Regions from separate parts of the Allobosea sp. NPDC055332 genome, predicted to be linked through region 1. Evidence: predicted binding sites of a transcription regulator. Region 1 holds the regulator's gene; the other holds the start of a gene.
What was found. The regulator LexA, encoded in region 1, represses DNA repair genes until DNA is damaged. The targets are predictions, from matches to a motif close to TGTTCNNNNTGTGTTCNG.
Positions count from the first base shown of each region.

Region 2: ACWIGM_RS14925 (ImuA family protein) is a predicted target of LexA. The motif match lies at 1,658-1,675, and genes of this name have one in related genera.

Region 1 covers NZ_JBSHMO010000003.1:691,375-695,423, forward strand. The annotation lists gene ACWIGM_RS19605 (molybdopterin molybdotransferase MoeA) at 1-1,183, shown strand, start outside; gene lexA (transcriptional repressor LexA) at 1,287-2,024, shown strand; gene ACWIGM_RS19615 (ComEC/Rec2 family competence protein) at 2,018-4,049, opposite strand, start outside.
Region 2 covers NZ_JBSHMO010000002.1:1,322,206-1,326,254, reverse strand. The annotation lists gene ACWIGM_RS14935 (AEC family transporter) at 1-428, opposite strand, end outside; gene ACWIGM_RS14930 (DUF808 domain-containing protein) at 506-1,510, opposite strand; gene ACWIGM_RS14925 (ImuA family protein) at 1,684-2,502, shown strand; gene ACWIGM_RS14920 (Y-family DNA polymerase) at 2,420-3,952, shown strand; gene ACWIGM_RS14915 (error-prone DNA polymerase) at 3,949-4,049, shown strand, end outside.

The sequences.
Region 1 (4,049 bases):
GAAAGCACTGCTCGACAGCGTGCCCGGCCCGACACAAGCCGAGACGCTGCCGCTGGCGCAGTGCGCCGGCCGCGTGCTGGTTGAAGACGTCGCCGCGCTCAGGACCCAGCCGCCTTTCGCCAATTCGGCCATGGACGGCTACGCCGTACGCGTCGAGGATTTGGCGCGCGGCGCCCAGCTCCGCGTTGTCGGCGAGTCCGCCGCTGGTCGCCGCTTTTCCGGCAAAGTTTCGCTTGGCGAGGCAGTACGGATTTTTACCGGAGCACCATTGCCTGAAGGCGCGGATACGATCCTGATCCAGGAGCATGCCGAAGGCGTCGGCAGCCCGGTGATCCGCGTCACCAAACCTGCCGATCAGGGCCAGTTCGTCCGCCTGGCGGGACTCGACTTCAGAACCGGTGAGATCTTGCTGAAAGCCGGCCGCCGGCTCGACAGCGCAGCGCTTGGTCTCGCCGCTGCCGCAGGGCATCCGACGCTTTCGGTCCGCCGCAAGCCGCGGGTCGCGATCCTCGCCACTGGCGACGAGCTCGTCCTGCCGGGCGAACCCGTCGGGCCCGACCAGATCGTCGCCTCGAACAGCTTCGCCCTTGCCGCTCTGGTCGAGCAGGCCGGCGGCACGGCGCTCGACCTCGGCATCGCCCGCGACGATCATCCCGATCTCGCCGCCAAGATCGAGGCAGCACGCGAAGCCGGTGCCGACGTCCTGATCACCCTCGGCGGCGCCTCGGTCGGCGAGCACGACCTCGTCCAGGCGGCGCTGAAGGCGCAGGGCATGGAACTTGGGTTCTGGAAGATCGCGATGCGCCCCGGCAAACCGATGATGATGGGGCGGCTCGGGCCCATGGTCGCGCTCGGCCTGCCCGGCAACCCGGTCTCCTCGATCGTCTGCGGGCACCTCTTCGCGATGCCGCTGGTCGAGGCCCTGCTCGGCATCGACGATCCCGAGCGCGATCGTAGCGAGCCGGCCATCCTCGCCAGCGACCTGCCGGCCAATGACGAACGCCAGGACTATCTGCGCGCCACTATTGAGCTGGTTGACGGCGAGCGGCGCGTTCGGCCCTTCGCCAAGCAAGATTCCTCGATGCTGGCGAACCTGTCACGGGCCGAGGCGCTGGTGATCCGCCCGGCTTTCGCCGAGCCAGCCAAGGCGGGCGATCCCTGCCGCATCATCCGGCTGCGCTGATCCGTTCACCTTGCGGCAGGATGCGCCTTGCGGAACACAAGGCGAACGAGTATGGTGTTCGTGCTTTGTTTCGATTCTAGCCCGAGAGGCGGACGGCGCGATCATGCTGACACGCAAACAGTTCGAACTGCTTCGCTTCATCCATGAACGCCTGCGCGAATCCGGCGTACCGCCCTCGTTCGACGAAATGAAGGACGCGCTCGACCTGCGCTCCAAATCCGGCATCCACCGCTTGATCATGGCGCTGGAGGAACGCGGCTTCATTCGCCGGCTTCCGAACCGGGCGCGCGCCCTCGAAGTCATCAAGATGCCTGACGGGATCGGCGGACCGCAGGCGCAGCGTGGCCGCTTCAGCCCCTCGGTCGTTCAGGGCGGGCTCGGCCAGACCCCGCCTGCCCCGGCACCGGCCGCCAACCTGACGAAGCCGCGGCCGCCAGCCGCCGAGGAGAGCGGGCGTTCCACCGTCTCGATCCCGGTCATGGGCCGTATCGCCGCCGGTACGCCGATCTCGGCGATCCAGGATCGCAGCCACAGCGTCTCGATGCCGGCCGACATGCTCGGTGGCGGCGAGCATTACGCCCTCGAGGTCCGCGGCGACTCGATGATCGAGGCCGGCATCCTCGACGGCGACACCGTCGTCATCCGCAAGCAGGACACCGCCAATACCGGCGACATCATCGTCGCCTTGATCGACGACGAGGAGGCGACGCTGAAGCGCTTGCGCAAGCGCGGCTCCTCGATCGCGCTCGAGGCCGCCAACCCGGCCTATGAGACACGCGTGCTCGGGCCCGACCGGGTCAAGATCCAGGGCCGGCTCGTCAATCTGATGCGGCGCTACTGAAGCATGTCCGGATCCTGCGCCGGCTCCGTAGTTGCCGGCGTTGGAGCAGGAGCAGGAGCAGGAGCAGCCTCGGGCGCCGGCCTCGGTTCCGGTCGCGCCCTGGTCCAGGGACGAAGATGCGTGACCTCGTCGGCCGTATAGGCGCGCCAGCCCTCACGGGCCGCGTGATAGGCGGTCGCGCCGTCACGGATGAGCGCGCTGCGATCGATCAGGCGGGCGGCGCAAGGTGCCGTCCAATAGAGCGAGGTCACCACAAGATCGGCGCGCTGGCAGTCCTCGACCAGGGCGATGCGATCGCGCGTATAGGCGACGCTGCGACCATCCGGCAGGCGGATGACGCAGCCGCGCGCGTCGCAGGCGGCGCCGTTGCGGAGCGCCGCATCATCGGGCGAGCGTGAATCGCCGTCGGCATGCAGCCATTGCGTCAGCACGAAACGGCTCGGCTTGCCGGCCAGCACCATCTTCCCATCCGGCCCGCGGACCAATACGCCCGAGCCGTCGCGCTCGATCATGATGTCCGGTCGCGACGGAGCCGAGGCCAGTGCGAGCCCACCGACCAGAGGCACCGCAGCAAGGAAACGTAGCGCCGTCGTCCACAAGGTCAGCCAGAGCAGCGACAGCGAGAACAGGATCAGGGCGAGCGAGCCGAACGCCGGCAGCACGACGGTCGAGCGGTCGATGCCAGCCACCCAATGAGCAAGCTGGAGCACGAGGCCGGAGGCCCAGCCCATCAGCGCCCAGGCCGGCCAGTCCAGCCCGAACGGATAGGCGAGCACGCCGAAGACAGCGGCCGGCATCACGATCAGCGAGACGAAAGGCAGCGCCAATGCATTGCCGAGCAGGCCGAACGGATTGAAAGTCTGGAAATGATAGACGCCATAGGGCGCCGTCGCCGCGGTCGCGACCATGGTCGTGGACAGGATGCCGACGGCCGAAAGCCAGAGCGGCCGCAGCGGCCAGGGCCAGGAGGTTGCGGCCGCATCGGGCGGACGCTCCTGCCAGCGCTCGGCGAAGGCGATCAGCGCCGTCACCGCCCCGAACGACATCTGGAAGCTCGGGCCGAGCAGCGCTTCCGGCTCGCGCAGCAGCACGATGATCGCGGACAGGGCAAGATTGCGCATGCTGAGCGCCGGCCGGTCGACCAGGATCGCGCCCAGCATCACCAGCGTCATGATCAGCGAGCGCACGGTCGCGACCTCGGCGCCGGAGAAGACGCAATAACCGGTGGCGCCGAGCATGGCCGCCAGCGCCGCGAGCTTCTTCACCGGCCAGTGAAGCGCCGCCGTCTGCGACAGGGCCAGCAGCGCCCGCACCAGCCAGAAGATCGTGCCGGCAGCGAGCACCATGTGCAGGCCTGAGATCGAGACGATATGGTAGATGCCGGCGGCGCGCAGGTCGTTGTTGGTCTCTTCGCTGATCAGCCCGCGCTTGCCGGTGACGAGCGCCGCCGCCATCGCTCCCGCCTGCCCGCCGCCGCTGCTCGCGATACGCTCGGTCAATGCATTGCGGGCCTGGTCGATCGCGACCGCCAATGCGAGCCGGCGCGGCATCGGAACCGGCGCCGGTACGAGCGTGATCTTGCCTGCGATGTTGCCGACGGCACCGATGCCCTGGAAGAAGGCGTCGCGAGCAAAATCATAGCCGCCGGGGCGCGCCGGGCCGGGCGGCGGCAAAAGGCGCGCCGTCGCGCTGATATGGTCGCCGGGCTTCAAGGTCGTCACCGGCGTGGTGACGCGCACCCGCCGCGGCCGCTGCGCAGCCTCCACCCCAGGCAAGTCCGTGACCTGGATGACGATCCGCACACCCTTCTCGCGCTGCTCCAGCGTCTCGACGAAGCCGGTGAGCTTGCCGACATGGTTGCGAGCAAGCGCAGGCGCCGCCATGCCTGCCGTTCTGAAGGTCGCAGCCGCGAAACCGGCAAAGGCTGCGGCGGCCGCGATGCAGACAGCCATGACGGCACGACGCTGGCGTGTCAGCAGCGCGGCGAGCCCGCACAACACCATCCCGGCAAGGGGTGCGGCCAGT
Region 2 (4,049 bases), on a different contig from region 1:
ATCGAGAGCGGCACGATCAGGGCGGTGTCGCAGATCAGGCCGATCGCGATCGGTGCCGCGGCGCTGTCGCCGAGGAAGGCGAGCATCAGCGGGATGCCGAGAAAGGCGAAATTGCCGCCGACCAGCGCCTGCCCTCGCGATACGGCGTTGGGAAAAGGCAGGCCGAGCAGGCGCCGCTGCAGCAAGATGGCGAGGGCGAGCACCCCAACTCCGATCAGCGCCAACGCTGCGAAGAAGACGCCGTTCCACAACTCCGCGATCGGCTGGCGCGACATCACCCGCAACACCATCGCCGGCGTCGCCACCATGAAGGCGAAGGTGTTGAACACCCTGACCGCATCGGCCGTGAACAGGCCGCGCCAGGCGGTGAAGGCGCCGAGCGCGATCACCGCGAAGAAAGGCGTGCTGGTGGCGAGGAATTGCAGCATGAGGGCACCGCGGCCCGCGAGCCGGACCGGTTGCCAGCGCTAGCAGATTTCGCGCCGCTGTGCGGTCCCGTTGCTGCCTAGTGGCCCTGCTTTTCCGGCAGGGCAGTCGGCTTCACGCCGCTGCCGCGCCGGGCCTTCAGTATCGGCTCGACGACGAAGTGCATGCCGACGAGGCAGAGTCCGCCGATGACGAGCCCGGCCACAGCAGACGCCGCGGCTGTGGTCAGCCATTCGAGCAGGCCCGTGAGCGCCGGCCATGCCTTTCCGATCGCGATGGCGAGATCGTGAATGACATGCTCGATCCCGGCGAGCCCATAGCCGGCGAGGCCATGGATGATGATGCCGCCGCCGACCCAGAGCATCGCCGCCGTGCCGACCGCGCTCAGCACCTTGAGGAAGGGCGGCATGCCGGTGACGAGGCCGCGGCCGATGAGCCGGACCGGCAGAAGGCTGCTGCGCGCCAGCGCGACGCCAGCATCGTCCGCCTTCACGATCAGGGCGACGACGCCATAGACCAGAACGGTCATGCCGAGCCCGACCACGGCCAGCACCAGCGCCTGCATCCAGAAGGAGGAGGCGGTGATGGTGGAGAGCGTGATCGCCATGATCTCGGCCGAGAGGATGAAGTCGGTCTTGATCGCGCCGGCGATCTTCTGCTCCTCGAGCTGCCTGGCGTCGAGAATGTCGGTGCCGCCTTCGCCGGCGAGCTCGTCGTGATGCGCATGCGGCACCACGAGCTCGTAGACCTTCTCGAAGCCCTCGAAGCAGAGATAGGCGCCGCCGATCATCAGCAGCGGTGTGATCGCCCAGGGCGCGACGAGCGTCAGCACCAGCGCCGCTGGCAGCAGGAAGAGCAGCTTGTTCTTCAGCGAGCCGAGCGCGATCTTCCAGATGATCGGCAATTCGCGCTCTGCCGCGAAGCCGACGGCATAGCGTGGCGTCACCGCCGCATCGTCGATGACGATGCCAGCCGCCTTGGCGCCGGCCTTGGTCGCCTGCGCGGCGGCATCGTCGAGCGCGGCCGCGGCGACCTTGGCCAAAGCGGCGACGTCGTCGAGAAGGGCGAACAGTCCCGAACTCATGGCGGTCTCCAGGCGAGGCCGCGGAGCGGGCGGCGCACAGCGGATAGGTGATCCGGTTTGCCCCGATATGACAGCAGCGAGCCGCCCGCAGGCAAGCGGGAGCGGATACGGGCTTGACTCCAGAGCTGTTTGGAGTCGCTTTATGCTTGGAACAAAAAGTGAACATATGCTCGATGGCCGATGCACCCACCCGTTCTCTGGCTGCCTTGCGGCAGAGCCTCGCTCTGGCGGGGCTGGCGCGCGAGCTTGCGCCGGTGGAGCGGGTCGCCTTCGGATCGCCCTCGCTCGACGAGCCGCTCGGTGGTGGCATTGCGCGCGCGGCCCTGCATGAGATCTACGCTTCGGCCGGAGCCGATCTTCCAGCAGCCACGGGCTTCGCCGCAGCCCTGGCCCTGCGCGCCGCCGGATCCCGGCCGGTGCTCTGGGTCCGGCAGGATTTCCTCGATGCCGAGGCCGGCCGCCTGCACCCACCGGGCCTGGCCGAACTCGGGCTCGATCCCGCGCAGATCCTGCTGGTCAGGGTCCGCGACGGCGAGGGCGCGCTGCGGGCTGGCGCGGAAGCGGCACGTTGCGCCGCGCTCGGGGCGACCCTGATCGAGCCCTGGGGCGCGCCGCGCCAGTTCGACCTGACCGCCAGCCGCCGCCTGGCGCTGGCGGCGGAGACCTCCGGTGTCCTGACCCTGTTGCTGCGGGTGGCGGCGGAGCCGCAGCCGAGCGCCGCCAGCACGCGCTGGCAGGTGCGCGCTTTGCCGTCGCGGGCGCGGGAGGCGGAGGCGCCGGGCGATCCCGCCTTCGGATTACGGCTGCTGCGCCATCGCGGCGGCCTTGGTGAGCGTGAGTGGCGTGTGGAGTGGAACCGTGACGAACGATGTTTCCAGGACAGGATCGGGAGAGAGGGAGGCAGAAGGGATGCAGCGCCGCTATCTCGCCCTCTGGTTTCCCTATCTGGCGAGCGAGCGCCTGCGCCGACGGGGCTCCGCCGGGCCGGGTGAGCGCCCGCTCGTCCTGGTCGAGAAGGACCGCGGTGCGCTGCGCCTCGCCGATTGCGACACGCGCGCCGTCGCGCTCGGCCTGACCCGCGGCCTGACCCTGGCCGATGCCCGCGCCCGCATCCCGGAGTTGACCGTTGTCGAAGCCGATCCGGCCGCCGACCAGCGCCTGATCGAATGGCTCGCCGCGCTCTGTGATCGCTTCACCCCGCTCGTCGCGCTCGACCCACCGCATGGGCTCGTGCTCGACATCACCGGCTGCGCCCATCTCTTCGGCGGCGAGGCGGCCCTGCGCCAGCGCGTCGGCCGCAGCATGGATTGGCTCGGCCTCACCGTCTTCGCCAGCATCGCCGGAACGCCCGAAGCGGCCCGCGCCCTCTCCCGCTTCGGCCGCTGCGCCATCTCGCTCCCCGGCGAGGATGAGCAGCGGACGTTGCCGCTACTGGTCTCGGCATTGGAGGCTTCGGCCGAAACGGTGATCGCTTTGTCGCGTGCCGGACTGAAGACATTGGGCGATCTCGCCGGGCGGCCTTCGCATACGCTTGCTGCCCGTTTTGGCGAGGCGCTCGTCACGAAGCTGCGCCGTATCCTCGGCCACGAGGATGCCCGCATCACGCCCCTGCGGCCGCCGCCCGATTGCGTGGTCGAGCGGCATTTCCCCGATCCGCTGCAGGATACCGAAGGGCTTGAGGAGATCGTCGCCCGCCTGCTCGGCGAGGCCGGGCGCCTGCTCGAGGCGCGCGGCGAGGGCGGGCGCGCCTTCGAGGTCAGCTTCTTCCGCAGCGATGGCGCCGTGCGCCGGCTTCAGCTGGAGACCGGCCGGCCTTCGCGCGACGTCGCCGCGATTTTGCGCCTCTATCGCGAGCGCATCGACAGCCTGGCCGACCCGCTCGATCCCGGCTTCGGCTATGATGCGATCAGGCTCGCCGTGCCGGTCTGCGAGCCGCTCGGCACGCCGCAGGCGAGCCTCGACGGGCGCGCCGTCGAGGAGGAGGCGGTCGCCGATCTCGTCGACCGGCTGGTCGCCCGCTTCGGGCGCGAGCGCGTGCTGCGCTTCGTCGCGCAGGACAGCCATCAGCCCGAGCGCGAAGCTGCGCTGATCCCGGCCGCAGCAAAGTCGGAAGAGGTGCCCTGGCCCGCCGCCCAGCCGGATGAGCCGCCGGCCCGGCCGCTCCAGCTCTTCGAGCCACCCCAGCCGGTCGAGACCCTGGCCGAGGTGCCGGATGGTCCGCCCTTGCGCTTCCGCTGGCGGCGCGTGCTGCACGAGATCGCTCGTGCCGAGGGGCCGGAGCGGATCGCGCCGGACTGGTGGCGCGACGGGCCCGGCGAACATACGCGCGATTATTACCGCGTCGAGGATGCGCAGGGACGCCGCTTCTGGCTCTTCCGCGCCGGCCTCTATGGCCGCGAGACGACGGCGCCGCGCTGGTATCTGCACGGGTTGTTCGCATGATCAGCTACGCCGAACCCGTCGCCGCGACGAACTTCTCCTTTCTGCGCGGCGCCTCGCCCGGGCCAAACCTGGTGATGACCGCGCTGCTGCTCGGCCA